One region of the Flavobacterium movens genome, then DNA from elsewhere that is predicted to be linked to it. Evidence: riboswitches for the same ligand, from Rfam matches in the RefSeq annotation. Region 1 holds a riboswitch; the other holds the start of a gene.

The links. A riboswitch is a leader RNA that binds a small molecule or an ion and turns the genes downstream of it on or off. The one in region 1 is predicted to bind cobalamin.
Region 2: linked by a shared signal. The riboswitch ahead of AAYQ05_RS19645 (TonB-dependent receptor plug domain-containing protein) and the one ahead of AAYQ05_RS10410 (TonB-dependent receptor) in region 1 are both predicted to bind cobalamin.

What each region holds. Positions count from the first base shown of each region.
Region 1 covers NZ_JBCPXY010000005.1:2,256-19,137, forward strand. Annotated here, with positions in the region: gene AAYQ05_RS10395 (T9SS type A sorting domain-containing protein) at 1-98, opposite strand, end outside; gene AAYQ05_RS10400 (cell surface protein) at 283-1,482, opposite strand; gene AAYQ05_RS10405 (DUF5074 domain-containing protein) at 1,509-2,654, opposite strand; gene AAYQ05_RS10410 (TonB-dependent receptor) at 2,651-4,699, opposite strand; cobalamin riboswitch at 4,810-5,013, opposite strand; gene AAYQ05_RS10415 (porin family protein) at 5,119-5,766, opposite strand; gene AAYQ05_RS10420 (M4 family metallopeptidase) at 5,831-11,947, opposite strand; gene AAYQ05_RS10425 (tetratricopeptide repeat protein) at 12,361-13,986, opposite strand; gene AAYQ05_RS10430 (YybH family protein) at 14,087-14,998, opposite strand; gene AAYQ05_RS10435 (NAD(P)H-dependent flavin oxidoreductase) at 15,210-16,274, opposite strand; gene AAYQ05_RS10440 (hypothetical protein) at 16,521-16,882, shown strand, end outside.
Region 2 covers NZ_JBCPXY010000012.1:159,523-176,404, forward strand. Annotated here, with positions in the region: gene AAYQ05_RS19575 (porin) at 1-1,087, shown strand, start outside; gene AAYQ05_RS19580 (anion permease) at 1,109-2,539, shown strand; gene AAYQ05_RS19585 (GNAT family N-acetyltransferase) at 2,536-2,838, opposite strand; gene AAYQ05_RS19590 (alpha/beta hydrolase family protein) at 3,130-3,786, shown strand; gene AAYQ05_RS19595 (DUF2892 domain-containing protein) at 4,021-4,536, opposite strand; gene rpmH (50S ribosomal protein L34) at 4,705-4,866, shown strand; gene carB (carbamoyl-phosphate synthase large subunit) at 5,011-7,866, shown strand; gene yiaA (inner membrane protein YiaA) at 7,938-8,336, opposite strand; gene AAYQ05_RS19615 (GFO_1091 family lipoprotein) at 8,486-9,025, opposite strand; gene AAYQ05_RS19620 (GFO_1090 family protein) at 9,027-9,554, opposite strand; gene AAYQ05_RS19625 (PG0215 family putative anti-sigma factor) at 9,572-10,033, opposite strand; gene AAYQ05_RS19630 (GFO_1088 family ECF-type sigma factor) at 10,020-10,529, opposite strand; gene AAYQ05_RS19635 (GFO_1087 family putative carboxy terminal peptidase) at 10,698-12,158, shown strand; gene AAYQ05_RS19640 (YncE family protein) at 12,237-13,265, opposite strand; gene AAYQ05_RS19645 (TonB-dependent receptor plug domain-containing protein) at 13,269-15,122, opposite strand; cobalamin riboswitch at 15,151-15,355, opposite strand; gene cobC (alpha-ribazole phosphatase) at 15,421-15,954, opposite strand; gene AAYQ05_RS19655 (adenosylcobinamide-GDP ribazoletransferase) at 15,939-16,724, opposite strand.

The DNA of each region.
Region 1 (16,882 bases):
AGTTTAATGTCATTTCTAGGAACGCCTTGCACTTTTATTTGTGCGTGGGTTAGAAATGCAAAAAATAGCATTATTACTATAAAGTAGTTTTTCTTCATATTGTTTTGGTTTTAAAATGTTGTGTTACTATTCTTTAACACATAGAGACATAGATTTTATGTCATTGAAAAGAATAGAAAAAGAAACTAGTTTCCAACACATAGCTATGTGTTTTTAAACAAAGTGAAACGCCTTTCTAAGTTTCTACAATCTATGTCTCTATGTGTTTGAAATTTTACTGTGTTAGTTAAGATGCAAATCATAAGCACCTGAAACTTCGGTAGAAACTTCTCCAAGCCAGCCCGCTTCCTGATTGATTGCGGTGTATATCTTTACGAAGTCTATTCCAGGAAGTTTTACGTATTTTCCGTTTTTATCGACTGCCCAAGAAATATCTATATTCGAAGCGTCATCATTATTTGGTGCATTATCGGCATAACCAAATTCAAACGATTTGCCTACCCAATAAGAGCCTTCACCACTTTGATCGTAAAAATTATCAGCTATTCGCGTTCCTTTTAAAGTATAAGACACATCGGCAATCCAGAGCGGATAATAATTTTGTTCATGAAATACATTTTGCGATTTATAACCTGAATTTCCAGCATTGTCCTGCCATTTAATGTATTCGGTGTCAACCTGCCAAAATTCGTTTCCTCCGACTGGCAATTTGTTTGGATCTGGTTTGAAATAAGTAATCGAGTAATTTTTTGTAGTAGTGTTTTTAAAGTATTCGCTTCCAGCTATTTCAAACCATTCGTCTTCGTCTGGTTTTCCATTTTTATTCTTATCGTAAGCCACCATAATAATTCCGGGTTCACAAGATCCTGCACGCGCTTCGTTGGCTTCATTTCCCCAAAAAGCATTTCCTAAAACTTTAAAATCTCGTCCGCCCATGTTCGGAATCGTATGATCAAAACCAAACACTACATAACCACCAAAACCGCCCAGCGAAATCATTGTGGTGTTGGAACCTACAATTGCATTTTTTGCTGCAGAAATCATATTGGCTTCTGTATTTCCTGATGTATATAGCGGAATTTCGTTTGTAAATTGTCCAACTGCAGGACGAAAATCAAATACATTAGAAATATATTTACTGTATGTTCCTGTTTCTTTTACAACGTTGATTGATGCGTTATAAAGTTTAATTTCTCCATTAACTTCTACTTTTAAAGTCAGCGGATAATTCTTTGCGTACGGACTTATAAAATCTAAATCGGCATTTTCTGAGATAATCGAATCTTTAATGCTCCAAGTCAGTTTTGCTGTACTTGGAAGATCTGTTGCTATATTCAGAACTTTAAAACGATCAATCGTGTAATTTTCCTTCAGCAGTTCTGCGGGAAGCAGATTTTCCTCATTGTCATTATCCTTATCACAAGCCACAAATCCCAAAAAGAGAATTGAAAACAAAGCGATTTTTAAAAGGTTTCTATCCAACATTTTTAATTTTTAATTTTTAATTTTTAATTTTTAGTTATAAAAGCAATATGGGCAGGAATATTTCCTGCGGTTGTTTTCCATTTTAGTTTTCCATCTGGCGTAAAACAGTAGATATAGCCCGTTACCACATAGTTTTGCGCATCGGTAATGTAGATTTCTTTGGTTTCTGGATTGACTTGAAGTCCGTACGGAATCATGATTTTTTTATCGGTTCCGTCCGTGATAATCTGATTGGTAATTACTTTTTTAGTTTTCGTATCCAAGATTCCGTAACTCACTTTATTACTGCCTGATAGGTAACTCCAAGAAACGCTGTAGTAATACAATAAATCATCTACCAGACAAGTTCCAGAAACAGGAATATCGAGTTGCATTTTCTTTTCGTCTGTTTGTGTATCAATCACAAAAAGATTAGATGGCGTGTTGTAGTAATCACCTCGTGAACTCACGTAAATATCACCGCGGCTGTCAATTTGCATGCTGTACAAATTAATGCCCACATCTATTTTTTTGATTTCTGTGAAAGTCGCCAGATCAATAACCGAAACGGTTCTATCGTAATTTGGAACTCTGTAACCGCCAGAATTGGCCACATATAATTTTCCGTTATGAATAACCATTTGTTCTGGCTGATAACCCACGGTTACTTTTCTTTTTATTTCTAATGAAGTGGTGTCAATTTCGGCCACAAAACCGATTTCTGCATTCGGATTAATGGCAACAGGTCCCGAATAAGAACTCACATAGGCTTTGTCTTTATAAAAAGCCACATAACGGCAATTGGGAATATCTATTTTTTTGATGCGTTTTGCCGTCCATTTTTCTAAAACTTCCACTTTGTTGGAGCAATTTATGACTGCATAAACCTTATTCCCGTAGATTTTAATATCGTTTCCAACATCTCCCAATTCTTTTACCACACTCGGGTTTCGCTCAGAATATACATCTGTGGTATAATTTCCCGTTCTGTAATTAAAAACATCAAGGCTGGCTCGGTTCATTCCCATATTTCCTTCATTTAAAAGATAGAAACCTTCAATATTTCCGTCACTTCTGGGCGCGGCAACAGCTGTATCTGAAGAAAGAAATATTGTTTCATCTTCGCGGCAGGAAATCATCAAAACCGTTACGGCTAAAACGAGTACTATTTTAAAAAAGCTCTTTTTCATAACTCAAAACTGATTATAAATTTGAATGTTCGCCCTGGCATCGGATAATTGTAAATCACTTCATATTGCTGATTAAAAGCGTTGTTGACTTCAATCGTTCCGTTTAATTTGTAATTTTTAAATGCGAAAGATTTCTGAACCGCCAAATCGTGTGTGTACCAAGGCTGTACTTCATTTACTTTAATATTATTGACATTTCCATTGTAACGTTTTCCGACATAAATGAAGCTGTAATTGAAGTTCCAAGATTCGTAGTTGGCGTTTAAAATTCCTGATCCGCTATGCCAAGGCGTATACGGAATCTGATCTCCATAAGAGGACATTTCTAGACCAACAAACTTTGTAAAATCTTGACTTTGAGAATATGTGTACGTTAGATTAGCATCTAGTTTTAACTTATTAAAATGAGTTCCCATATTAAGAACTGTTTCGATTCCTTTTCCTTTTACTTGTCCGATATTGGTCATCATCCAGCGAAATAAATTTCCAGTCGGTGCGGCAACAATTTTGTCTTTTGTATTGGTATAATAAGCATCTGCCTGAAAAGAAAATTTATCGAAAAAGCTTTCCCTTACGGGAAAATTATATGTAAAACCAACATCATACTGATTCATATATTCTGGCCTCAAAGTGCTCGAACCAATCATGGTATAATACAAATCATTGAAAGTTGGCATTCTGAAAATACGCTTGGCAAATGCTCTTAAATTGAAATCGTATTTCTTAAACGGAGTATAACCTAGAAATATAGCGGGCGTAAATTCGGTTTTATTGGGTGCTTTGGTATTGTATTCTACTTCCTCAATTACACGGGTTCCTAATACATTTCCTAAAACTTTAAAACCTTCATATCGATACGAAGTTGCCAGAGAAACAAGCGCTGTATAACGTTGCGGAAAAGAGAATTGTGTTTGGATTCCTCTTCTCGTTGCATTCAATTTATTGTATTGAAAATCGGTTGACAGCGAAACATCCCAAGTGGGTAAAATACTGTACATATTGACGGCCGAGAAATAAGCTTCCTGCTGGTAATAGCTATCATCAGATTGTGCGCCTTCGGTTACAGTTTCGCCTAAAACATTGGTAGTATCTCGTGCAATATAATGCGTGTAGTCATAAGCGAATTTTCCTTTTAGCTGGAATTTATATTTTTCTGAAACATCTTTAGTTAAAGAAGACTGTCCGAAAAAATTCTTGTCAAATTGTCTGAAACCGTCTTTAAACTTGTTTTCTACAATTGCTCCCGGCGCACCGCGTTCAGAATCATAATAATATACTTTAGCATCCCAAGTTCCTTTATTTATTTTTCCATACAAACCAGATTCAAATCGAAATGCTTCTATATCGCTGTTCCATCGTGTAGCTGTGGTATCATAGGCAATGCTTCCGTCTTGATTTTTTCTTTTGTATCTAAATTTATACTGTCCGTTTGATTTGATGTATTCGGAACTGACGCTCAAACTCACTTTATCGCTCAGCTTTTGCTCCCATCTAAAAGAAGGATCATAATAATTAATGGACATTGTTTTGTAACGAACCAGCAGATTTGTTTTTTTATTGCCAATAAAAGAAGGACGTTTGGTTCGCAAATAAATCGTAGAAGCAGCCGCAAAGTCTTTTGCCGATTGAAAAATTTCGCTTTTCTGTCCATTGTACATCGTAAGCGATTCCATATCGTCAAGCGAATACTTTCCTAAATCAGTTACTCCGTTTTGAGCATTTCCAAGCTGAATTCCGTCATAAAAAACACCAACATGGTGCGTTCCCATATTTCGAACATCAACTGTTTTGAGTCCGCCGACTCCGCCATAATCTTTGATTTGCGTTCCTGCAAAATAACGAAGCGCATCGGCAACATTGTGACTGGAAAGATTTTCGAGCAAAACACCCGAAAGACTTTGTACGGGAATGACTTCCTGATAGGGTTTTACTTTTAAAACCAATTCTTTCAAAACCCGAGAACTATCAGTCACTGCTTGGGAATGAAGACAAAAAGGAATCAATAAAACAAAAGTTGCAAGAAGCGTTTTTCTAAAATTATACATCACGATTTAATTAAATAAACTTTGCGTGATGCCGTAATTATATAACAGTAGTAATCCCGCTATGCAATAGCAGGTTATTATCTTGTCATCAACTTCATACCACGAAAGTTTTAAACTATGTGATTGTGGCAGGTCTCCTGACTTATTCTATCTTTAAACGGCCTTCTCATCCCTCAAAACGGAACAATGGCATTGGTAATGTTTAAAGACTTTGTGTAGAACTTACAGTAGCGGGTCTGTTCAGGATTTACACCTGATTCCCTTTTAACTGCTTTTTCGGTTTGAAAAAGCAGACCAAAATCTGGGGTAAAGATATAACTCAGGTATGGTGTCTGCAAGTTAGAATTTGATTTTTTGCAAAAAACAAAAAACCACTCTTAAAAAAGAGTGGTTTTTAACAGTGATGAAGGTTACTAACTCTAATTAAAAAAATAACCGATTGTTATTTGAAAAACTTTATTCTTCATATCGCTGTTTATAATATAATTTGTGTTTGCTGTTACGTCTTTAAACACATTGGTATAAGACAAATTATATCTTGCATCTGCATAAAACCTGTCTTTAAACTGATACCCTAATCCGAAATTTACAGAAGCATCTACTCCATTTGAATAGTCTGACAAATTCATTTTTTCGCTATTCTCATAACCCAAAAAGTTGTCCTGATATTTGTTGTTTGCTTTTAGTAAAATTCCAACTTGTGGTCCTGCTTGAATACTTAAACCTTTTACAACATAATATTTCAACATTACAGGAATGTTTAAATAGTTTAAGTCAATAGTACTTTTATAATGCGAGTTTTGAACCTCTGGATCTGAATAAGATAATTTCATTCCCTGCTGGCTATACAATAATTCTGGCTGTACTGCGAAGTTTTTTGCCAAAGGAATTTCAGCCATTAAACCGGCAGTAAATCCTGTTTTTGCAGATGAGTTCAATTCATTTTCATCAAATGTAAGGCTCGCAACATTTAATCCTGCTTTTACGCCCAGTTTAACCTTTTCGGTTTGAGCCATTGCACCTGCACACATCATTAGTGCACAAATTATCAGCTTTGATTTTTTCATCGTATGTTTTTGTTTTTTAGAAGGGCAGTTCTGCGCGAGAACTGCCGTTTCTATCTGTAATTTGTTACTTTTTAATAATCTTAGCCGTGTACTTTTTACCTTGTACCGTACAATCTAGAATATAAACTCCAGTTGTAAGCTGACTTACATTTACGCTTGACGGAACAGCAGAATAGGTTTTACTCCAAACTGCATTACCTTCCATAGAATAAATTTTCATTTCAGCTTGACCTTCTGCTTTTTCAGCCAAGAAGATGTTTACATTGTCTGCCGCAGGATTTGGGAACACTCTGAAAGAGTTTGTCAGTTTTCCAATAAGAAGACCTTTAGAATCAATTGGAGCCGACATATTTGTACAACCGTGTGCATTTGTTACTTGAAGACTATAGCTTCCTTCCCAAATAGTTGAAACCATTTTTTCGGTTGCATTTGGCAAAGGTCTTCCGTTCAAATACCACTGATAACCCGCCGCATCAGCAGAAGCTGTTATTTTATTTCCTTCTAATGCCTGAATTTCTGGAACTGTATTCTCAAGAACATTGATTGTCGTTGTAAAAATTTTACCTAATCCGTGTTCGTTGTAAACTGTTACATAATATTCACCGCTTTCTGTTGCAGTGAAAGTTGGATCTGTTGAACCATCAAACCATTCGTAAGCAACATAATTCCCCGGATTTAAAACTACTTCTGGTCCACAAACGTCACCACTTGGAAGATCAGATTCGAATGTATCAAATACCACCGTTACTTTTTCAGTAAGACTACATCCGTTTTTCATTATTACCGTTACAGTATAGTCTCCCGCTTTATTGACATCAATAGAATTAGTTGTCTCACCAGAACTCCATTTGTATGAAGGTGCTTCTAATTCATTTGCCAAAAAGTTTCTCTGAGCGTCAAGGTATACACTTTTACCAGCATAAGCATGTATAACTGACGAATCGAATATTTTAAAGTCTGCAGAGACACCTTGGTATACATAGTTATTGATACTATTATTTTGTGTTATAATATCACCTTCCAAGTTTGCTTTTATATTAAAAATATGAGAATCTCCACTGTCATCTAATTTAGGCTGTTTGATAAAAGTATATTCAATACTTTCTCCAACTGGAATAGCCGCTGCGATAGTTTCTGAAATTTTTTCTGATGTATTGGCATATTCTAAATCTAATTGGATAGAATTTTCTTTAATTGCCATTTGTCCTTCATTTGTCAGTTTAACTGTTACCGTACTGTTACCGCAAATGTCTACTGGAGACAAAATTTGCAATGCAACATCTGAAACTGCCTCAGTAATCACTTTTATATCATCCAAAACCATATAAGAATATCCATCTGATTTTGCGTGTCTGAAACGGAATAACACAGATTTACCAGCATATTTTGCTACGTTTACTGCTGTTTTCTGCCATTCAGTATCTGCAAAAGTTCCTTGTCTGGCATTTCTCCAGATTTCAGTCCATTCGCCACCTGCAGGTTTAATATCTACAATTAAAGCATCATTAACATTACTCTGCATTGCATAATAAAACTCTACAGCAGTAGTGTTTCCTGTAAGCTTATACATTGGCGATATTATTTCACCGTTATAATATGGTCCTTCTAATTGGCTGTATAACATTTTTCCATTAGCAATACCTGCATGATCTTTTAACGGGATTGTTAAATAAGTGTTATCTGGAGTAAGAACTGCTCTCCATGGATAATTTTCGTCACTCTGATTAGATATAAATCCTTTTGTTCCAAAAATTGAACCTTGTGTCAAACCGTTAAAGTTTTCTGAGCTTAAATCTGACGCTTTTTCAACCACTTGAAAAGTTCCCGTTATGGTTTGTGCGCTTGGTGCACCTAAAGCAGTTGCTTTTACATTAACTTCGTAGTTTCCAGCTGGCAACGTTGGAAGTTTATCTAATGTATAAACAATAGTCTGCCCCACCAACATTTCATCATTTTTCTCTAAAGCAATCGGATCTCCAACAGCAGTTCCGTTTTGCGTAATTTGATACTCAACCTTAACTTTGTTTACTGGTGCGTAAGATAAATTCTTAACACCCACAAAAAATTCATGTGAAGGAGTATTCTCGTAAATCGTTTCTGGCGCACTTAAATTAGACAATCTTAAGAAATCTTTTTTTTCTTTAACTTCGATATTATCTACTGCAAAACCACTAGCAAATAATCCATTGTCATTATGCACAAATGCAACTTGAACACAAGATTTTCCAGCATAAGCAGTTAAATCTATTTCATATTCCCACCAAGCGCCGTAATAAGGCATATGGAATATTTCCTTCCAAGTCTCACCACCATCTGTACTTACTTTTACAGATCCATCAGAAAGATGTAATGAGTCTCCGTATCCATCAAACGATAAATGCGCTTCTTTGTAATTTGTCAAATCAAATACTGGAGAAACCAGCATATCGTTTGATGCATCACAGTTGCATTTGTCATCATTTGCTGCCATAAATTTAGTATGATCTGCAATAAACCATCCTGGCGATCCTAAATCTGGACGAGTTCCATGTTTCCAGCCGGCAGCACCTTTGTTTTCATAAGTTCTCCAGCCATTATATTTAGTATCATCTTCAAAATCCATTTTATAAGGAAGTACAGATACTTTCATATCTTCATTTTTCCAATTGTCATAAGTAAATGTTACAGCGTTATTACCTTGTTTTAGATCCTGTGTCATAACTTCAGGAAAAACAGAAACAGTTACAGTATGCTCACCAATAGTCTGTAAGTTAACATTTGTAACTTCATAACTTATGGTATCTTTAAACTTAGTAAAATTTAAAGTTGTCTTTTCGGTTTTTGAAAAGATTTCCTTTTTTGCCGCATCTAGAATTTTGGTCGTAACATTTACCACTTCACTTGATGTAACAAAATTGTTAGTTATTTTAGCTACTACTGAAGCGTTATTATTATTTATGTCACATTTTCCTGCATCTAATTTTGCCGATACAACTTCTAAATCATATGGTGCATCAGTCACCAAAATATTATCAACAAACGCACCTAAAAATCCGTCATTATAGTCATCTGTTTTAATATGGAAACGAATGGCTACTTTTTTACCTTTAAATTCATTTAGACGAATTTGATAAGGATCTTTTTTCAAACTGTTGTTTATTCCTGTAAACCATGGACCTCCAAATGATTCGTACTCATCATAGTGTACTGTTTCAGGATAATTAACAGTCTCAATTTTTTTCCAGTTTTTACCTTTATCTTCAGAATATTCAACAATTAAACCATCATATCCTTTGTGAAGCAGATAATACAAATCGAACTCAATGTAAGGAGATACTGAATTTGTAAAGTCGAAAATTGGAGATTCTAAAACAAAATCAGAATTTAAAGCCACTTTACCACCATTACTTTTTAAATCTACAGTTCCCCAAGTATATTGCGATTTAGTAACTCTAAACGACAAAGGGTAATTTTGGAAAATAAACTTTTGAGTACCTGTTAATGCTTTAGTATTCCATCCTCCAGGAGTTCTTTCAAAACCTTCAGCATATGGCAATTGTGTTACAATTCCGCTATAAGATGCATTTAAGATACTATTATTGGTCGTAATTGGATCTTGCGCTAATGTCACATAACCTTCATAGGTATGCAAACCAGGCGCTGATAAATCAATGGTAGTATCAAAAGTAACTGTCATTTCAGATTTACCTTTAAAAGCAGTCTGCAATGTAACATCTTTCCAAACTGTTGTACTTCCTGCTTTTGTATTGGCATATCCTACTTTTATAACCGTTCCAGCTGGAATATCTTGACAGCCTAAATTGTAAAACGTGATCTTTGGAGTGTGACTTGCCGTTAAAAGATCTCCAGTATAATCAGGCATATCTAAGCCTGTTACTTTAATATCAAAATCTTTCTCTGCTGGCGGAACTATTATATTTGAAACAAATGAAATTCCGTCTTTTGCTCCAAACTCTACAATAGGTTTTAGATCTAATTTTACTTCAATATAATTTACCGCCGTTGTACTTACTTGATAAGGAATTTTTGCTTGAATTTTAACTCTAATTTCTTCACCAATCGCTAAATCTTTATCGAAAACAACCGTACCATCATAGGTGTAAAACGTTATAAGGTTTCCTAGAGCACTTGCCATTGCTCTCATTTTGAAACTTAAAACATCATTTGCTTTAATAGCTGCTGTTCCTGTATTTCTAATCGTAACATAAAAAGGCTCATCTCCTTTTAGCTGTCCACATGGTATAGACGGATTTTCAACTTTAATTAATACCAGCTGCTTATCTGTATATGCCGCTCCAACTCCAATAGCATACCATGCGTTTGTAACTTGCTTATACTCTTCAGATCCTAAACCATATAAATCTTCTGCCGCTAATAACGATGCCTGACGCATGTCTGAGAAGTTTGAAGATGGTGTCAAATATTCTGTAAGTGTAACGTAAGCTATTTTTTCTGCTTTAGCAAGACCAATAGATTTAACACTGTAGTTGTTGCCAAGATCATTTACTCCTTCACCGCCCTCTACTAAAAGATAATACCAGTAATTGGTAATACCACTGTTTTGATGCACACCACCATTATCAATCTGGATGTTTCCAGGATTTGTCCAAAATTCTCCCCCATAAGTATCTGGCTGACCAGCTGCTTTTGGATTAGCCATACTTCTCAAACTTCCGTGAGAGTATAATTCGTCACCCAACATCCAAATGTCATTTTTAGTATCTTTTCCAGCATAAAGCTCAATAGAAATTCCAAAAATATCACTGAACGATTCGTTCATTGCTCCAGATTCTCCTTGATAAATTAATCCAGCAGAGAATTGTGTTACAGCGTGAGTCATTTCATGTCCTGTAATTCCTAAACTCACAAAAGGCTGATCAAGTCCATCTCCAAACTGTGCCCATCCTCCTGTCCAAGAAGCATTCTGAACGTTGGTTCCTAAATGCGCCAATGCAAAAATGGTCATTCCTTTATCATCAACGCTATTGCGATCAAATTTTTCTTCGTAATAGTTCAAAGTCTTTTGAATTCCCCAATGAATATCAATTGCGGCTTCATCATGATCTTTATTGTACAAATCATTCCAGTTGTTGTCTTCGTCGATATATTCTGTCAATACTTCGTCTGATGCGTGTTCAGCATGATTCATATTCAAAGTATACATTGGCACTTTGTATTTTCCAACTAAGTCTTCCAACTTATAACCTTCTGCATATTGAGTGGTTCCAAAGGTGACATCCCCAGCAAATCTTGCTTTTCCCTTACCAATTGCAGCTCTACCGTCAGCAAAAGGCGATACGGACGAACGAAGATCTCTATTTAAATCAATTTTTAAAATTACTTTTCCAGTATTAGCATCTACATAAATCGTCTGGCTCGATTGCGGATTTGTTGCGAAAATATCGTATTTCCACGCCAAGTGATATTCTGTTAATTGAGAAGAGAAATTTGGCCCTACATAAACCAATTCCCCCTCTGGTTTTTTACTGATTTTTTTATGAACTAAAGCTGATAGTTTTTTACTCTGCCAAACATATTCTTTAGCATTTACAGTATTTAGAGCATTTTGTAAAGCCGCCGATGCATTTACTTTAAAACTACTGTTTGCAGGCAATTTTTTACTGATATTTCCAAATGCCTCAATTTTGTTTTTATTATCTCTAACCTTATAAATTGCACCTTCAACAGGAACAGCATTATGCATCTGCTGATAGGTGGCCAAACTTCTGCCGTGTTTATCTGAAACCGATTTCAGCAGCATTTTGTCTGCATTCGACAATTCGAAATCTGCCTTTTTAACTTCAAATACATTTCTAACTGTCAAATTAGACGATTTGGCAAAAGATTTCACTTTTGTACTGTCTGCACTTTGAAGATTTTTAGCTGTTGAACTGCTTGAACTATTATCAAAAAGTTTCTGGCTTGCTTGTGATCTCTTCTGTACATCTTCACTTTCTTGCTGCGAAAGTGTTGTTCCTTTTATACTTTTTTGTGTTAAAAGAGTATTGGAATCATCTTCCTGATTAGTACTTTGGTCAGTTGTTTTCTGAGAAACCTGATCCTTTTTCTGAACGGCATTTGGCGATTGTATGGCCGTCTGCGCATTCGATGTTTTGTTTTTTGGCAAGGGTGACTGAGCCATTCCGACGGAACAGATCAAGAAACCTAAGACTAGAAACAAATACCTGGGTTTAAAGTAAATTTGGTTCATTTTTTTAAATTTAAATTAGTATTAAGGCTGCGAGTTAATAGGTACAAGGGTTCGCAGAAAACCACAAAAGCAAGTTCTTAGAATCAATTCGGCGGTTGATTCTTAGAACTTGCTTTCGTTATTTTTTGTAAAATTTTTAAGAGCGCGCTCTTTTTTGTTTTTGTTTCTTCCAAAAGCTCTTCAAGGCTTTTCTTCGGTTCTTCTTTTTTTGTGGTATTCATCAAACGTATTTATTACAATCGTTTGGTAAAAGTAGAACGCAACTGTTAGGCTCAAAAAAAAAGGACTAATGCAAAAACACTCGTAGGTAAAAATGTATCACCAAAAAAACACTCATTTCATTTTAAACTTAACAAAATCAAAACGTTATATTAAAGTTTAATTTACATGTTTTCTGATTTAAAAGAGTTTAGATAAGTGGAAAGATTTACTTTTTCGTTGGTCAAATCGAACTTTTTACGCAATCTGGTTCGGGCATTTTCTATCGACTTGAACGATTGTCCTGTAATTTGAGAAATTTCTTTTGTAGTTAAATCTAAATATAGCAGCGCGCACAGTCGACGCTCTTTTGGAGTAAGTAAAGGATAATCGATGGTCAATTTATCGAAGAATGATTTATGAACCTGCTCAAAACTAATTTCAAATTCTTGCCAAATATCGGTATTCAAATCTTTTTCAAGACGCTTTAACACAATATCAATTGCCTGCTGTAATTCTTTATTCGGTGTTTTGAGTTTGATTTTTTTAAGATCCGTCAGGATTTCATTGATATTGTCTGTTCTATGTATTTCTGACATTGCCTTGCCAACCAAAACCATATTCTTAGCCTCTAGACTTTGCTTCAATTCCTGCTCTTTTGCTTTTAGCTTTTCCTTTTCTAGCTGATTGGTAATATTTCGGTTTCGATAACGAATCAGCAAAAGAATCAAAGTCAAAATTCCGATTACCAATATTAACCCAACTACATAATATTTAAACCTAGTTTTCTCCTCGACTAAAGTTCGAATCTGACTTCGCACTTTATAATCTTGCTCGAGTCTTATTCTTTCCAGATTTACAGCTTTCTGCTCAATATTAATGCTGTCGCTAATCTCATTATACTTCTGAAAATAATGAACCGCATTTTTATAATCTTCTTTCCCTAAATAAGCCTGATACAACAATTTATTCATTCTTAACCCAGCAAAACCAAATTCATTGCCTTTTGACAATTCTAAGGCCCTTTTGGCATTTAGAATCGCTTCATCTAGTTTTTTTTCTTGAAAATTATATTCCGAAAGCGACTCATAAGTAAAAGCTTTTAACGATTCATTGATAGAAGCATCAGTTAAAGAAAAGGCTTTCTCAAAATAAAAATCCGCATTTTTATGATCTTTTTTTAATCCGTAAGCTCTAGCCAAATTGGTATAAACGTAAACCTTTAAAGTTTTATCCTTCAATGTTTTTGCAATCGCATCGGCTTTGTGATAGTAATAGAGCGAAGAATCTAAACTTTTACCCAAGTAAGTTGTACCAATGTTGTTTAAGATTTTTACCAATTTATCAGACTCATTCTTAGATTTTTGGTAACGATATACTTTCAGGAAATATTCAAGCGCTTTCTGTTCATTATTACTTTTGGCATAAATAATGGCAAGATTATTTTCTACTCGAGCAATTTCATCTACAAGATTATTGCTTTTGTAAATCTCATAGGCCTTTAAATAATACTGCAAAGTAATATCTATAACATCTTTTGCGTCGTAGATTTTAGCCGCTTTTGCATAAACTTTCGCTAATGTTAAATCGGTTTTCTCTGTTTTTTTTGCCTCCGCTTCAGCCAATTCAATATATTTTAAAGCTCTTTCCCAATCCGAATCTTGAAGCTTGGAAGCAATTTTGAGCGCTAAATCCACTTTTTTCTCATGATTATCGATAGTATTTAAACTATCAATCCATTCTTTTGTTGAAGATTGTGGATAAATATAAAAAGTGGTAAGAATAAAAAATATGCAAAGTAATCGACCCATCGTGTGTAAAAATGATAAAGATGGGGGCAAAATTATAGAAAATTATCAGCAATTAACAACAAAAAGATAAAATAAACATTATTCTGAATAAACTCAAAAGTTAATCATGATTTACGATTTGGCGAAAAAGCAGTAATGTTCCGTTATTATCTTTTTTCCAAACGTTCATGCTTTTTCCTTTTACATTTCCGTGATTTTCACCGTCATGCCAATCCACACTATAAAAACCAAATTCTATAATTGCTGTTCTAGCATAGATAATTCCCGAAGTCAGAATCGAAATCTTGTCAATACTTAATGTTCCGGGTTTTTCATGTTCCATAAAATAGTCTGTAATTTCTTTTTCACCAGAAAGAATTGGTGTGTAATACGTTAGGTACATGGCATCTGGCATAAACATTTTGGCATGTTCTGCTCCTTGCCTATTTTGAACGAACTCTTTAATGGTTTTATTTCGTTCTTTAACTTCAGATGCTAATTTGTCTGAGACGCTGTAAACTTCTGTTTCTGGAACAGAGGAATCATCAATATTAGGAATATTTCTATCATCAAAATTGCTTGACGAGCCCCAGATTTCGGCAGCAATTGTTACAGGAAGACTTTTTTGCGAAGGTTTTTTCCATAAAACCGCATATTTTCCAATATATGAGAATGGATTTTGTTCGGTTAGATTTAAGGTTTCATCAAAAGTTCCAATTTCCAGAATATAGTTCCCAAAATCTTGCAATTCCAGAATTTTTCTTTCGAAAGAAGCAATTTTTGCCTGAGTAAGCCATTGTTTGTAAAAATCTTCAATCGCTTTTCTGCCCACTCGCTGTCTACTATGCTCTGGCATAAATACGGTTTGATCGGTGTAAGCTTTTACCAAATCGCCCCTACTTCCTTTTATAAAAGCGCTGGCAAATGAAGAATTGTACTCTTCAATCTGTTTCTTAATAACCGAATCGATTTTATTTCCCTGAGCAAAAGCACTGAATGCAAAAAGGAAAAAGATAAAACTTAACCTATTCATATTTGGCTTATTTAATTGAACAACTAATATACAAAATATTATTATTCAACAACTTACAACAAAAATAGATACAAAAAAAACTCCAATTAATTATTTTTCATTCTTTAAATAATTTAAAAAAATCACAAATCTTTGTCGAGTTTCTCCTGAAGATTTCTCCTTCGTCGAAATGACAAATAGTGCGTTTTTGAACCATTTCTAAACTGAAATTTCAGATAAAATTTTCTGTTTCTTCTATTAAGTTTCGGATAATAATTTCAGTTGAAACTTCACTATAACTGCCAATTGACTGTCCGGCCCAAATACTAACAAAATCAGTCTTTTGTTCTATTTTTGCTGTTTTTCTGAGCTCTGCAGTCAGTTTATTTTGATACGGATACGGTAGCACAAACTCAGAATTTTCAATTTCTTTTATAAAAGCATTTCGAATTCCGCGCGCGTATCTTCCTGTAAAACTTTTGGTTAATACAATTTCATTTTCTTTTAAATTTCTAAGACGGTCCTTTTCAAAATCCTGCAAGGCACTTTCAGCAGACCCTAAAAGCAAACTTCCAATCTGGAAACCATCTGCGCCCAAAGTTTTAGATGCTAGCAACGTTTTTGCGTTATAAATTCCGCCAGCATAAATAACAGGCGTATTTACAGTTTCAGTTACTTGAGAAAGCAACGATAATCCTCCAATCTGCGGAATCGTTTCCTCTAAAAAACTTCCGCGATGGCCTCCTGCTTCAATACCTTGTACACAAATAATATCAATACCACTATTTTCTAACGCAATAGCCTCTTGAACCGAAGTACAAGTTCCAATTAAAAGCACTTTATTTTCTTTTAAAGTCAAAATACTTTCGTTATCCAAATTTCCAAAAGTAAAACTCACAATATTGCAGTTTCCCAATAAGATAGCTTCAATCTGATCGTGATAATCAGTGAGTTTGATTTCGTTTATAGGTGGGAAATCGGCTTTAATCCCCGTTTTCTCAGCAAACTTTTCCAAATGATTTTTCGTTTTAGCATAATCAGCTTCCAATTTTGGTGTAATTGGATCTATTGTATGGACAAAAATATTTACGGCAAAAGGTTTATTGGTTAATTTCTTTGTAGCCCTAATTAATTCAATACATTTTTCCGCAGGAAGATCGCCTAATGCCAGCGATCCCAAAGCTCCAGCATTACTTGCAGCCGCAACCATTTCTGGAGTTGTTACGCCCAACATTGGCGCTTGTATTATCGGATAATCCGTTTTAAATAAATCAGTCAAAACATTTTTCCATTCCATGTTATTTCATTTTTATTTGAAGAGAGATACCTTTTAAAACAGTAGGATCTTCAAAATTTCAAGAGAACATAAAGATAAGTCAGTTTCGGCAGAAAATATTAGATTTTTGCTCACAAAGAAGTTAATTTTTAGACAAAAAAATCTTAACGATGCAATATTTGGTTTCATAAAATGTTTATATATAAAAGATTATGATGCATCTAATTTTTTTTAGTCAATACCACACAAGATTAATAGTACAAAAACATGAAAAAAATATTTTTTATAATTGCCTTTGCTTCCTTTTCACTGCACAGTTTTGCTCAAGAACTTGATAATAAATTCAAATCGATTCCGGCAAAAAAATCTCCAGTAAAAGAAGTTATTCCGCCAGCAGAAGCTGCTCCAAAAGAAAATCCGCCTGCACCTATAGAGAAGCCTGCACCATTACAGGTCAATCCAGACGAATTATTTAAAAATACAAACCTTTATAAGCCAGAAGCTAATGTTGAAGGGATATTCTATAGAAGAAATCAATTCTTAGGCAATTTCAACACAACTGCGGTAACTTCTACTATAATGTACCGTGATGCCGCTTTTGTAGACGGCGATAAAGTAAAAGTATATTT
Region 2 (16,882 bases), on a different contig from region 1:
AGATAATGTCAATCAAGGAACTGATAAAAAAGAAAATGAAGAAGTAAAATATCCGCAGTTTCAATTAAAAGGACTTCTCCAAGCCAGATATTTGGAAAGTTTTGGCGATAATGTAGATGTTTTAGGTAATCAGCACTCAACTGGAGATGTAACCCAAAGTTCTTTTGATATAAAAAGAATGCGTGTTGGGCTAAATACCAAATTAAGCGAAACAACAGAAATTGTAATTCTGGTCAATCTAGCAGATTTTAAATCGGATACAAAAGGGAAAGTTCTTGAGAATGCTTACGGGAAATATACTTTTAATAAATATATTGCTTTAACAGGAGGGCAATTTCGCCCTGCATTTGGTATTGAGGAGCTTGTTCCTGTAGATATTATTAAATCTTTCGATTTTTCGAATCAGTATTATGAATTCGGAAAAAATGGATGGACAAGTTTCCAAATTGGTGCATCGGCAACAGGAGCTTTTGATATTGGAAAAATTCCTGTGAATTATGCTGTTTCAGTTTTAAACGGAAACGGAAAAAATCAGGAAATGGACAAAGACAACGGAAAACAATTTTCTTCTAGATGGGTTTTTGGTTTGTCAAAAGAACATAAAATAAATCTTGGTTTAAACGGCGGTTTCGGAAAAGTTTTTAAAGAAGATGTTTTTGCAATCGGCGCAGATATTACAAGCGATTTTAAGCTGACGGATAAATTTAGTTTTGATTTGCAGATAGAATACAAGCAGGGAACAAACCATAATTTGTACTATTCGCTTCCGGTTACTGGCAGAACAGATAATGTTGCCGATTATCAGATGAGAGGAATTTATTTTCTTCCGAATTTGAGATATGTAGTAGATTATAAAAAGCTTACAGCACTTGAATTGTCTTGTCGTTACGAAACTTTCGATCCAAGTTATAAAATCAATTCAAATGTACGCACCACTTATACGCCAATGGTTAGTTTAGAATTCGGAAAATCGTATACAGGCCGTATTGAAATGGGATTTCAAATTGACAGATTTGATAAAAGTATTCCAGATACATTAGACTATAATAATGATTTGTTTTTGATTCAGTTGCAGCTCAGAATTTAATTCACCTTAATTTTTGTTTTTATGAAAGAAGTAAAAATTCCTCAGACTTTAATTACGCTGGCAGTTTTAGTTGCCATTTGGTTTATTCCAGCTCCAGAAGGTGTTGTGATAGAGGCGTGGCATTTATTTGCCATTTTCGTAGCTACGATTTTAGGAATCATCTTAAAAGCGGCTCCAATGGGAACAATGTGTATGATTGCAATTGCTTTAACGGCAATGTCTCAGGTTTTGGCTCCTGGAGATCCTGGAAAGTCGATTACATTAGCATTAAAAGGATTTGGCGATAAAGTAATTTGGCTGATTGGAATTTCGTTTTTTATAGCAAGAGGATTTATTAAAACAGGTCTCGGGAATAGAATTGCTTTTTTATTCATAAAAATATTCGGAAAAAGTTCTTTGGGATTGGCTTATGGTTTAGGATTGGCAGATTTGGTTCTAGCACCAGCTGTTCCGAGTAATACTGCGAGAGGAGGAGGAATTGTTTATCCGATTATGAAATCAATGTCGATGAGTTTTGGTTCCATGCCAGACAAGCCGGAGACACATAGAAAATTAGGGGCTTATTTAACTTTGAATAGTTATAATATGAATTTGATTGCTTCTTCTATGTTTTTAACAGGAACAGCAAGTAATCCGATGTGTCAGAAGTTTGCGCTTAATTTAGGAATAAAAATCAGCTGGATGTCTTGGGCGGCAGCAGCGATTGTTCCGGGTTTGTGTGCTTTTATTGTAATTCCGTTTGTTCTTTATAAAATTTATCCGCCAGAATTAAAAAAGACTGGAGATGCTCCGCAGATTGCAACACAGAAATTGAAAGAAATGGGAGCGATCACTAGAGACGAATGGATGATGTTGCTTACATTTTTTATTCTGCTTTTCCTTTGGATGACGGGAGATTTATTTTCTATTGATGCAACAACAACGGCTTTTATCGGATTGGTAATTTTGCTTTTAACTTCAGTTTTGACTTGGGAAGATGTTAAATCAGAAAAAGGGGCTTGGGATACAATTGTCTGGTTTTCTGTTCTAGTAATGATGGCCAGTTCGCTTAACGAATTGGGTTTTATTGCTTGGTTTAGCGACTTAGTAAAAGCTCAAATTGGCGGATTAAGCTGGCAGATGGCTTTTCCGATCATTATATTGGTATACTTTTTTAGCCATTATCTTTTTGCAAGTGCAACTGCGCACGTTGCAGCAATGTACGCAGCCTTACTTGGTGTTGGAGTTTCGCTTGGAATTCCGGGATTATTATTAGCGTTTATGCTTGGTTTTGTCGGATCTCTTTACGGAACGTTAACTCATTATGGTCACGGTCCGGCACCTGTATTTTTTGGGAGCGGTTACGTTGACCTAAAGAGCTGGTGGGTCAAAGGGCTTATAACCGGTTTGGTTATGCTTTTAATCTATATGGTAATTGGAGGATTATGGCTCCGAATTATTGGATATTTTTAGATTCTAATTCCTGGAGGAAGCAATTCTTTATATCGAGGGTTTTTTTTGAAAAATGAAACAATCTTTGGGTGGATAGGAACTACTCTATAATTTTTTTCAGAGCTTAAATCTAATATGTTTTTAAGTAGCGTATTAATTGTTTCTTCGTCTTCGTATGAATCTGGTTTGTTGATCTTGGTTAAAAAGATTTTTTTTTCTTGAAATGAATACTCAACTGCTAACATTCCTTCAGGGATGACAGTTTCAAATTGGCGTGCAAAAGTGTTGTCTTTGATTTCCATAGTTACAGAAGATTCCATAGTAATTTCTTGTTAGGTTATTGGTAAATAGTGAATTTGGGACTCGAAATTTTATTGAAAGAAAATTCTTTATAAGTTTTAAATTCAAGAAATATTTCGAATTGCAAAGGTAATCATTTGATTTTCAATATTAAATTATTTTTTGCAGCTATAAACTTTAAGTTTTTGTTTTGAACATGGATTTTTTTTGAATTGCTATAAAATAGGTCTGAAATTTGATTATCATGACATTAAAAAAAGTAACTTTATTTTTTACAATAAAGGTCTTATTGGTAATTTCATTTTAATGTTATGAGTAAAATTCCCGTATATTTTATGCCAGGTCTGGCGGCAAGTTCATCTATTTTTGAAAGAATAAAATTGGATGAAGATACTTTTGAAATGCATCTTTTGGAATGGGAAATTCCAAACCAAAAAGAATCTTTGTCAGATTATGCACTTCGAATTAGTAAAAACATAAAACACGAAAATCCTGTTTTAATTGGGGTTTCTTTTGGAGGAATTCTAGTACAGGAAATTTCAAAGCATATAAAAACACGAAAAGTCATTATTATATCGAGTGTAAGAAGTAATCATGAATTCCCGAAAAGAATGAAAATAGGGAAGAAGACAAAAGCTTACAAGCTAATTCCGATGCAGTTAATTCTTAATATTGAGAAACTTGCCAAGTTCTCTTTTGGTGAAAAAGTAAATAAACGTATTAAATTGTATGAGAAATTTTTATCTGTACGTGATTTAGGATATCTACAATGGGCCGTAGAAAGTGTAATTTTATGGGATCGAGATAAAATTGATGAAAATGTCGTTCATATACACGGAGATCAGGACGAAGTTTTTCCAATTAAGTATATCGACAAATGCATTTTAGTCAAAGGAGGAACCCATATTATGATTCTCAATAAGTATAAATGGTTGAATGAGAATTTACCTTCGATAATTTTGGAATAAAATTCCAATTCTTTCTAGATTTTAGCGCAATCTTGTCATTTCGACGAAGGAGAAATCTTCACGAGTAACTCTATAATCAAAATCGACAATCTTTGTCGAGCCACTTGTGAAGATTTCTCCTTCGTCGAAATGACAAACTAAGTCTTGGTCTTGTGTTATAAAGAAAATCTACAATAAAAAAATCCCAAACTCCTTTTGGAATTTGGGATTTTAAATATTAAAAATTAAAGAAAATTAGATTTTCTTCATTTGTTCTTTCATCATAGAGATTTGCTCTTTCAGCATACCTTGTTTGTCTAATTTTTTAGCTTCGTTAAGTAAATTAGTCGCTTCCAATTTTCTTCTGCGAGACATTGCAACTCCTGCAAGGTTTAATTTAGCTACAGCTAAATCCATATCCATTGATAATCCAAGTTCGATTGCTTTTTTGAAATGTTTCTCAGCTTGGTTAATATTGGTTTGAGATAACATGATACCTTGTAAGTAATTTAAGTATCCTTGTTGTTTTCTTACTAATGCACCTTCTGGATTTTTGATATATGATAACCATTTATTAGCACCTTCAAAGTCTTGTTTTCTTAATTTAAGGAAGGCTAAAAGGATGAATTCGTTTTTAAAATAAAGAAAAATTGGAATTGCAGTCAATAAGATAAGGAATATACCATTCCCAATATTACTTTCTGTAAATTGCCAAACGCCCGCCACTACAAGAAGTCCGGCCAAAATAAGTTTAATATTCTTGTGAAACATAATTATTGTAAATTTGTGATTGCAAAGATAGTAAAAGGAATTAAAAATATTTTTATAAAAGTGCTTGCCAGAAAAAAAAGTCTTTGTATATTTGCACTCGGTTTTTGAACAACGATATCCAAAACCAAATAACGAGTTAATAGATACCATTTTTAAAGATACAAAGCAATGAGCAAAAGAACGTTTCAACCATCGAAAAGAAAAAGAAGAAATAAGCACGGATTTATGGACAGAATGGCTTCTGCGAATGGAAGAAAAGTTCTAGCGCGTAGAAGAGCAAAAGGAAGACATAAATTAACTGTTTCTAGCGAACCTAGACACAAAAAATAATGTTTGTATAAACATACATAAGGCGATTACTTTTTTAGTATCGCCTTTTTTTATACCTTGTCGGTAATAAATTTGTAACATTCTAGTTTCTAAAGCACTGTGAATGTTTTTTGAATACAATAATAACTACACAATACATACAAAATGCCTAAAGACACATCAATAAAATCAGTTTTAATAATAGGTTCAGGACCTATTGTTATTGGTCAAGCTTGCGAATTCGATTATGCGGGATCTCAATCTGCGCGTTCGATTCGTGAAGAAGGAATTGAGGTTATCTTGATTAACTCGAATCCAGCGACGATTATGACCGACCCATCTATGGCCGATCATATTTATTTGAAACCTTTAACGACAAAATCGATTATTGAAATTCTTAAGGAACATCCGCAGATTGATGCAGTTTTACCAACAATGGGAGGACAAACTGCTTTGAACTTGTGTTTGGAAGCTGAGGAAAAAGGAATCTGGCAGGATTTCGGAGTAAAATTAATCGGTGTTGATGTAAACGCGATCAATATTACAGAAGACAGAGAGCAGTTTAAACAGCTTTTAGAAAGAATTAATGTACCAACTGCACCTGCAAAAACAGCTACATCTTACCTTGAAGGAAAAGAAATTGCTCAGGAATTTGGTTTCCCACTTGTAATTCGTCCTTCGTTTACACTTGGAGGAACTGGAGCAGCGGTAGTTTACAAAAAAGAAGATTTTGATGAGCTTTTAACTCGCGGACTTGAAGCTTCTCCAATTCACGAAGTTTTAATTGATAAAGCTTTGATGGGATGGAAAGAATACGAATTAGAGCTTTTGAGAGATAAAAACGACAATGTCGTAATTATCTGTTCTATCGAAAATATGGACCCAATGGGAATTCATACTGGAGATTCTATCACAGTTGCACCAGCGATGACATTATCTGATACAACTTTCCAAAAATTACGTGACTATGCTATCTTAATGATGAGAAGTATCGGAAATTTTGCGGGAGGATGTAACGTACAATTTGCAGTTTCGCCAGACGAAAAAGAAGATATCGTAGCCATCGAGATCAATCCTCGTGTGTCTCGTTCTTCTGCTTTAGCATCAAAAGCAACCGGATATCCAATTGCAAAAATTGCTTCTAAACTAGCTTTAGGATACAATTTAGATGAGTTGCAAAACCAAATTACAAAATCTACTTCGGCTCTTTTTGAACCAACTTTAGATTATGTAATCGTAAAAATTCCACGTTGGAACTTCGATAAATTTGAAGGTTCAGACAGAACTTTAGGTCTTCAGATGAAATCTGTAGGTGAGGTTATGGGAATCGGACGTTCTTTCCAAGAAGCACTTCACAAAGCAACTCAATCTTTAGAGATTAAGAGAAATGGTTTAGGAGCTGACGGAAAAGGATATAAAAATTACGAACAAATTATCGAAAAACTAACTTATGCAAGTTGGGATCGTGTATTCGTAATCTACGATGCAATTGCAATGGGAATTCCATTAAGCACAATTCACGAAATTACAAGAATCGACATGTGGTTCTTAAAGCAATACGAAGAGCTTTATACTTTAGAAAAAGAAATTTCAAACTACAAAGTTTCTAATCTTCCAAAAGAATTATTGCTTGAGGCAAAACAAAAAGGTTTTGCAGACAGACAAATCGCTCACATGATGAGCTGTCTGGAAAGTGAAGTGCACACTTTACGCATGAACATGAACATCAACCGTGTATTCAAATTGGTTGATACTTGTGCGGCTGAGTTTAAAGCTAAAACACCTTATTACTACTCAACTTTTGAGGCAGAAATCGAAAAAGCAAATGGAGAGCGTTATGTAGATAACGAAAGTATCCTGACAGATAAAAAGAAAGTAATCGTTCTAGGTTCTGGGCCAAACAGAATTGGTCAGGGAATCGAATTTGATTATTCTTGTGTGCATGGAGTTTTAGCAGCTAAAGAATGCGGTTACGAAACGATCATGATTAACTGTAATCCTGAAACGGTTTCTACAGATTTTGATACAGCTGATAAATTATACTTCGAGCCAGTTTTCTGGGAGCACATTTATGACATTATCCAACACGAAAAACCAGAAGGTGTAATCGTGCAGCTTGGAGGTCAGACAGCTCTTAAATTAGCAGATAAATTATCTAAGTACGGAGTGAAAATCATCGGAACTAGTTTTGACGCACTTGACTTAGCAGAAGACAGAGGAAGATTCTCAGATTTATTGACTGAATTAAATATTCCTTTCCCAAGATTCGGAATCGCTGAAACGGCTGATGAAGCTTCGAAATTAGCTGATACTTTAGATTTCCCACTTTTAATTCGTCCTTCTTATGTATTAGGAGGTCAGGGAATGAAAATTGTAATAAACAAAAAAGAACTTGAAGAGCACGTTATCGATTTGTTGAAAGCAATTCCAGGAAACAAATTATTACTAGATCACTACTTAGCTGGAGCAATCGAAGCTGAAGCTGATGCAATCTGTGATGCTGATGGAAATGTTTACATCATCGGAATTATGGAGCACATCGAGCCTTGTGGAGTTCACTCTGGAGATAGTAACGCAACATTGCCTCCTTTTAACTTAGGAGAATTTGTAATGCAGCAAATTAAAGATCATACGCATAAAATTGCAAGAGCTTTAAAAACTGTAGGTTTAATCAATATTCAGTTTGCGATTAAAGACGATACAGTTTACATCATCGAGGCAAACCCAAGAGCTTCAAGAACGGTTCCGTTTATTGCGAAAGCTTACGGAGAGCCTTATGTAAACTACGCTACAAAAGTAATGTTAGGCCATAATAAAGTAACTGACTTTGATTTCAATCCACAATTAAAAGGATACGCAATCAAACAACCAGTTTTCTCTTTCAGCAAATTCCCGAACGTAAACAAAGCGTTAGGACCAGAAATGAAATCGACAGGAGAAAGCATCTTGTTTATTGATGACTTGAAAGATGATCAATTCTACGAATTGTACTCTAGAAGAAAAATGTATTTGAGTAAATAATCTCAAATTCTAGTATAAAAAAAGCTCCAATGAAAATTGGAGCTTTTTTTATTTTAATTGGTTTTAAACTTTTATTCGCTTTGACTAAAAGTCATATTGTCTCTAGTATTTTTCTGAACTGAAATTGCACCGAACAAAGCTAATAGAAAAGCAAAAGCATAAAACCCTTTTTCGCTTGGCAGAATTGTTGCATTCCAAAGTCCAACAACTAAAAGAACGATTGAAAGTAAAGTTCCAAACCAGCAGATTCCGTAATATATATCAGTTACAGGAAGTTTTTCAAGACGGTCTCTTACACTTTTTTGCAATGAAACAACAGCAAAAAGTCCGAACATTAAAACAGTGAAATAATATCCTTTTTCGTTTAATAGCATTTCAGCTCTGGCAAGTCCAACAATAAAGCCAACTGTTCCTGCTCCAAGAGCAACCCAAGATGCCGCGATAAAGGCATTTGATGTTTTTTGTATCATAATTTATTATTTTGGTAAGAAGCAAATATAATTAAATTAGATTCAGAATAAAATAATTAGCAGTTATTTTGTTCAGTAAAATCTCTCAAATAAGTAAAAAGAAAAAGCTCCGTAGTTGGAGCTTTTCTCATTTAAAAAGTAAGAAGTTTTTATTTTTTCAGCAATTGTTCTAAAGGTTTTAACTGTTCCATGTCTATTTTAGATTTCTGTAAAACAGACATTAAAGTCATAATATTATTTGGGTTCATATCTTTGCCTAACACACGAACTACTGCAAAACCATTTTCTTTTCTGTTGGCAAAAATGACAAACTCTTTTATATCGTCATCACTTCCAACATAGCTTACAGAGGCACCGTCTTTTCCAGAACCAATCTTCATCAATTCTTGATATTTCGGATCTTTTAAAATGGCTTTTACTTTGTTTCTTTCTGTTTCAAATTCTGCTTGATTATTTTGATCCGCTTTGAAAGCTAGAATGTTCATTTTGTCAAACGAATTTAAAGCTTCACTTTGTTCTGCTGATAATTTTGTTTTATCAACATTTAGAATAGTTGGTGAAACATCTAATGAAATAAAATCTTTTTTCTCTGAATTTTCGACAAAATATTTTTGAAGTGAAGGTTCAGAATTACAGCTCCCTAAAGTTAGTAGAGCTGTAAGTGCTATGATGAAGATATTTGTTCTCATTTTATTTTTTGCCTTTTGAAGCTTTTTTTAAGTCTGTTCCTCCAGGAAGCTGCATCTTATCTGTTAATACTGAGATTTCGTTTAGATCAAAATTACCCGTTAAAGATAATAAAACAGTTTCGTCGTTTTTGGCACCATCAACATACATTAAAAGTTCTTTTATCTGTGTATCAGTAGCACCAGATTTTACCATAATTCGAACGTTTTTTCCGCTATCATTTACTCGCATTAATTCTTCTAGACCGGCTGTTTTTACATATTTGTCGGCAGTAGCTTTCATATCGGCTTCGATTTTTGGATTTTTAGTGGTAAACACTTTTAAATAATCCAGTTTTTTAATTAAAGCAATATATTGCTGTGTCTCTTTATCAGACGGGTCAGATTTTACTTTGCTCATTAAATCGAACATTTTTTTGTTTACAATTACAGAAGTTACATCGTCCTGACCATCAAATTTGTCAAAAGCACCTTGTGCATAAAAAGTGGTAGAAACGAATGCGAAGACTAAAGTTATAATGAAATTTCTCATGATTATTTTTTGTTTAATTACTGTTTAAAGATTTTGTTTTTTGATTGTTCGTATTCTTTAATGTACTGTACACTTTCAATACCTACATTAACATTGTTTGATAATAAAGTCAAAGCCTTTTGAGTTGCTTTTAAGGCTTCTTCGGGATCATCGTAAGTTCCTAATTCTGTTTGTGAAGCTACTGCAGCGGTGTCATTTTTTTCGCTAACAAAAAAGTAGGTTCCGATGCCTAACAAAACAACAGCAGAAGCCGCAATCGATAACCACGCTACGTTGCGTTTTTTAGATTGTAGTGGAATCTCATACGTCGATTTCTGTTCTTTTGCTTGAGAGAAATAGCCAAACATAGGTTTGTACTGCTCCAAATGCTGCGCAACATTTGGCGAAGAAAAATATTCTTTTAATTGATTTTCTTCGGCAATAGAAGTTTCTCCCTGAAAGTATTTTTCTAATATATCTTCTATTTTATTTAGTTCCATAAAGGTGTGTATTTGTCATTGATTCTCTAATTTTTTTTCTCGCTCTCGAAAGTGCCACGCGTATTGCGGTTTCGTTCATATTTACGATTTTGGCTATTTCTTCAAATTCATATTGTTCAACATCCCGAAGCTGAATTAATAGTTGCATTTGTTCGGGCATCTCGTTTATAATTTTTTCAACCCATTCTAAACTATCTTGATCCTCTAATTTTTTGTCCAATTGCGGCTGCCGATCGGTAAAATTATTATGAACAATCTGCAGATTGCTAGCTCTTTTAGATTTTAACTGGTCGAGACAATAGTTTTTAGTCATAGTCATTGCCAATGCTTCAACACTATTGTAACTTTCGAGATTGTCTTTTTTGTTCCATAATTTTACCATTACTTCCTGAGTTGCATCCTCTGCTTCTTCAGTACTTGTAAGCAATCTTTTTGCCAGACGAAAAACTTTGTCTTTAAAAGGATTTATTAATTCTATAAATACAACTTGGTTCATTAATCTGATGGTTAATCGTTAGCTTATATATTCAAGACGAGGTACAATTATGTTTGTTACAGCAAAAAAGAAAATATTTTTTATGTAAAAAAATACTGCTTTAACGATAAAGCTTAAACTAAAGATACTACTTTTACGTTTATTCAGAATATAGATAACCTACACGATATGAAAACAACTTTAAAGAGCGTTCTTTTTCTCTTTTTATTCGCTTTTTCTTTACAGTCTTGTGAAGATCAGGATGATGTAGCTGCTCCAGCTGACCTGCAGATTAATAATTTTATATGGAGAGGATTAAATGAAGTTTACTTATGGCAACAAGATGTTCCAAATCTAGCTGATGGCCGTAATTTACAACCAGATTTTAATCAGTTTTTAAGAGGATATTCTCATCCCGAAGATTTATTTGAAGATTTATTAAACAGACCAGTTAGTAAATATCCCAACGGAGATGCTATTGATCGTTTTAGCTGGATTGTTGAAGATTATACTGTTCTAGAACAGGAATTAGGCGGTGTAACTAAAAATAATGGTGTCGATTTTAGGTTGAGTCGAGTATCTTCGACATCAAATGATGTGGTGGGGTTTGTGCGATACATTATTCCAAATTCTGATGCCGCTACTAAAGCAATTAAACGTGGCGATTTGTTTACTAGTGTAAACGGGACAAAACTTACTGTTTCTAATTATCAGCAGCTATTATTAAATCAAGATAGTTATACTTTAGATTTGGCAGATTATAATGGAACGAGTTATGTTCTAAACGGGAAATCAGTTGCCTTAACTAAAACTGTTTTAGAAGAAAATCCTATTTTTATTAATAAAGTGATTACTTCTGGAAGCCATAAAATTGGTTATTTGATGTACAATGGTTTTTATTCAAGTTATGATGATAGATTAAATCAGGCCTTTGGAGAATTAAAATCGCAAGGAGTTACAGATTTGATTTTAGATCTTCGATATAATGGAGGAGGAGCAGTGCCTTCTGCTATAAGGCTTTCAAGTATGATCACAGGGCAATTTGATACTCAGGTTTTTGCAAAAACGCAATTTAATACTAAGTGGATGAAAGATATGACTGCTGAGGATTTGGAAAGTTTGAATTACAGATTTGTGAATAATATTGAAGGTAAACCATTAAACAGTTTAAATTTAACTACAGTTTATATTATTACTACAGCAAGCACAGCCTCTGCGAGTGAATTGGTTATTAACGGCTTAAAACCATATATCAATGTAGTTCAGGTTGGAGAAACTACAATAGGTAAAAACGTTGGCTCTTATACCATTTACGATTCAGAAACTTTGTTTTCTAAAAAAGGAATCAATCCAAATCATAAATATGCGATGCAGCCTCTAGTTTTTAAAATCTCAAATTCTGCAGGTTTTGGTGATTACCAGCAAGGTTTGCAACCTACTTATCCGCAGCTTGAACATGTGAGCACTTATGGTGTTTTAGGAGATACCTCTGAGCCTTTGCTTAATCTGGCTATTTCTAAAATTACAGGATCTACAGCCAAAAGAACTCTTAATGATAATTCTGAGCCGGATACTCCTTATTTTACAGATTCAAAAATCATTAACGGATTAAGACACGGAATGTACATTCAAAATCCATTAAAAAACTAAAATACAATAAATAGAAAAGGCTTTCAGAAATGAAAGCCTTTTCCATAAAAAAACAAAAACTAATTCTAAAGGTTAAAATTAATCGTTAAAGTAGAATCCGTTTGGACCAACACCAACAGTTAATTCTTTTAATAAACTTCCGCTGAAGTTATAAATATAGGCTTTGCTGTCTGTTTTAAAGTTTCCTCCATCTGAAAGGAAAACGCGGTTGCCTTTTACTGCAAATCCGTAAAGGTATCCAATATCTGAAGTAGCCGTGAAAAGTGGGCTAGCAGAAGCTGTTGTTGCAGCCGTGTTAATTGAGTATACTGAGTTTCCTACTGTATAATAAACTTGGTTGTTTTCGATGTCTAAATATCCAGCAACTCCTTGAGATTCTGGAATTTCAATTTTAGAAACTGATTTGTCAGAGATTTTAACTTTTATAATTTCGCTGCTTTGTGTAAAAGAAGGACGTAAGATAAAAAGCGTTCCATTTTCTTCCTCAATAGAATCTGAACCAGAACCAATTGTTATTGGAGCTTCTAAAGCTTTTGTGTTGATATTGTAAATTGAAAGCTTGTCACTACCGATAGGATCTGTAATGTATAATTTTCCGCTTTCTTCAACAATTCTATTTCCAGTTGTATTTAGGTTAATTTTAGATTCAACAAGATTTGTTGCTAAATTAATAATAGCAATATAATCATCTGTAACAGAATCATATGAGTTTGCATTGGTTACATAAGCTTTGCCATCTTTTACAACACCATATCTTGGATTAGCCAATCCGCTGTCAACTTTAGCGATTAGCTTAAAAGTATAACGGTTTACGATGTTTATTACGTTAGATCCGCCAGCAATTATATACGCTCTGTCTCCGCTGAAAAAGATGTTTTGAGCAAATTTTCCAAGTACATCAGATCCATTTTCTGCTTTATAAGCGTCTTTAGTAAAAATGCTGAAATCATCGCTAGAAAATGATACCGTTCCAGCATCTGTGCTGCCTTCATTTAAAATAAAAAAACCATTGTCGTAAGCACCTTTTGGACCATCGTTGTCATCGCTTGAACAAGAAGCAAATAACGAGATGCTTAACGCTATTAAAAGTAATTTACTAAACTTCATATATTAAAATTTTAAGGTTAAATACATATTGAAATTGCGACCAGGCATTGGTCTGTTTTCTAGACTTTCGTAGTCTTTATTAAAAAGGTTTAAGACCTGAAAACCTACTTTGAAAGAATCTAAAAATTTAAGATCATAATCGATTCCGATATTTGAAATCGTATAATCATTAATAATTTCATCTGGATTATTATCGGCTCTTGTGTAAACAAAACCGTTATAAAGAATTTGATAATAAGCGCTTATTTTATTTCGAGAATACGAAAATGCTCCTGTTGCTTTATTAAATGGAACGAAAAAGATCTGATTTTTCGTTTTTTCGTCTTGTGAGATTGTATAGGCATAAGTGGCATTTAAAGCAAAATTGTTTTTACAATAACTTTTTTTCCAACCTAAAATAGTTTCAGTTCCATAACTATTTACTTTGTCTTGATTTTGTGGAGTCCAAATGCCATTTGCACCTGGAACCCATTGCAGCATATCGGTAATTTTCATGTAATAAAAATTCTGCGTCCAAGTCAGATTTTTGAATGTAAAGACATTGCCAATTTCTCCTTGATAAGAGCTTTCAGGTTTTAAGTTCGGATTTCCTCCTTCGTCCCAATACAAATCGTTGTAAGTTGGAATTCTAAAGTTTCTAGAGACATTCAGTTTTAGATTGTACCAATCGTTGAATTTGTAAGAAGATCCTAAATTGAATAAAACGGGCGATTTGTAATTATTGGTAAATTCTTTTCTAACGCCTAATTCGTTTTTCCAATTAGTGCCAAAATCTTGTCTAATCAACAAAGCAGCAGAACTTATTTCGCGAATATGGCTTCCAAAACTGGTTCCGTAACCATTTGTTCTACTGTAATCTACAATTCCGTTTACATGAGTTGCTTTAAATAAATGATAATCGACATCTAACTTCGTAATTAAATTTTCAGTTTTTCCGTAACTATAATTTTTTAAAGAGTTATCAGCAAAATATTGATAGTTTTCAAAAATGTAAGCGGTTTTGAAATTGGTTTTAAGTTTTCCGAAACTTCCATCGTATTCCAATAAGTTTCGGTTAAATCCATTTATGTATTTGCTTTTGGTTTCAGATTCTACTACTAACGAAGTATTACGGTCGGTGTTTGAACTTTGGCTGTAAAGCTTTAAAATATGATTTTGGTTGAATTTATATCCAGCATTAGCACTCAGGGTAATGATGTCATATTGTCCATTCTGATTCCATCTTTGTTCGCCTCTCCAAGTATATCGATTTAAATATTTATAATCGTTTGTCGAGCTATTTTTTGAAAGTCCAATTTGGGCGCTCCATTTTTTGTTAGAAATAGAAGTTTTATAATTAATCCCAATCGTATTAAAACTGCCGTAATCTAGTCTTAAGTTATTCTCAAATCGATTAAAAAATAACAAATCGTTATTTAAATGTACAGTACCTCCAACAGCCCCGCTTCCGTAAATAACGCTTCCACCACCTGCTTTAACGCTTATTGAATTATAATCGGAACCAGAAATTGTATTAAAATCGGTGCTTCCATTCATTTGAGAATTGATGTTTATTCCGTTCCAAATTACTGCTGTCTGTGAAGAAGTTGTTCCTCTGAAAGAAACAGTAGAAAGCATTCCGCGTCCATATTCTTTAAAATATAAAGTCGAATTAAAATTTAATAAATCGGTTAGAAGAGCCTCGTTTTTATTGATTACAGAATCGTTGAGTTTTAAAACAGACTGAGAAACTGAATAGGTTTTTAAATTTTTGTCTGAAACCAAGACTTCTTTAAGACTGGTAATAGAATCGTTTTGCGCCGAAATAATCTGGCACATTATAAAAGAGCAAAAAGCAAAAAGTTGTTTTAAAGTCATAATTCCGTCACTCTTTTTCCCGAGAGTTCTATAAATTGTTACAAAGGCAGGTCTCCTGGCTTGCGTCTTGCTGTTTACCTTCCCATCACGCCGGGCGTGACAGTGGTTTGTAGTTAACAGCAAGCATTCGTTTTGAACTTAGCTTACAGTTGCGGGTACAGCTCAAGAATTTACTTGATTCCCTTTTAATGTGTTTTTAAATCAAAAACACAACCTTAATTTGCTGCAAAGATAAAGTTAAAAATATTGATTATTCAAATTTGTTTTACGTTTCATGAAAAATTATAAATAATTTGCATTAAAAATCGATTTTTATAACTTCTCCGAAATCAACTTTATTATTGAAAGCATCTTTCAATGGCAGTGAACTCTGATGGCACAAAATGCTTCTGATGATTCCGGCATGAGCAACAATTACAATTGGCTGGTTAATTTTTGAAATTTTATCGGATAAAAAATTACCAACTCTTTCGTGTAATTCAACAAAGGATTCTCCATTTGTAACTTTAATGTTTACAAAATCTTCCATCCACGGATTAAGTTCTTCAGACGGAATTTCGTTCCAGTTTTTCAATTCCCAATCACCAAAATTCATTTCCTTTAAGCGTTCGTCTTCCTGATAAGAAATGGTTTTAATATTTTCTTGAATATGCTTTGCTAATGTAACGCAACGCTTCAAGGGACTCGAGAAAATAATTGCCTCAGAAGGAAGTTCAGAAATAATTTTGTCAAAGATTTCATTAAAAGGAACAGCAATATCAACGTCTGATTGTCCATAGCAGATTCCTTTTTCGCAGACGGTTTCGGTATGACGAACTAGATAAATTTCCATAAAAATAAAATGCTTAAGTAAAATACCACTTCGCAAACCTGTTGTGTAGCTCCAAGACAATCTCCAGTATAACCGTCAATCCATTTTTGAAAATATCGCGCTAAAAAATATCGAGTTATAAAAACAGGAATTACCGCCAAAAGAAGTTTCACATCAAAAAAAGAAAATACAAGTAACGGAATTAATCCAAAAAAGAAAGAGCCAAAAACTTCTTTCCAAGTATATTGTTTCGCAATTGGTTTGCTTTTGCTTGAAGCATCATCACGAGAATATTCGTGTGTGAAAATAATGCTTATTGCTGCGAGACGACTTAGTGAATGAGCGGAAATGAATAAGAGGTAAATTAGTAAAATGTTATTGGTGAAAAGTAAAATGGATTCTGAAAGCAGTTTGAATTTTAATAGAAAAAGTAAAACCAATCCAATTGCTCCGTAAGCACCAATGGCGCTATCTTTCATAATCATTAAGATTTTTTCTTTGGTCCAGCCTCCGCCAAAACCATCACAGACATCGGCAAATCCGTCTTCATGAAATGCGCCGGTAGTTAAAATAGAAGCAATAATCGCTAGTATAACAGCAATTTCTGATGAAAGAAAAAATGAAAAAAGATAAAAAGCCAGAAAGGAAATACTTCCGACAATCCAACCAATAAAAGGAAAGTATCTTGTTGCTTTATTTAAATAATCTGGATGATGTGTAATGTTTTTAGGGCATGGAATTCTGGTATAAAACATTAGACAGGTGAAGAATATGTGTAGTTCTTTTTTCATTAGATTATGATTATTTGGCTAAAGCCTCTATAGTAGCAAATTTATAACCTCCAGATAAATCTGGAGGCAATTCAGGAATAAAATTTAAAAAAATGATTTTTATGGATTGCCAATAAATTTAGATATTGGTTTGTTTATAAGTAATAAGAAAGATTTTA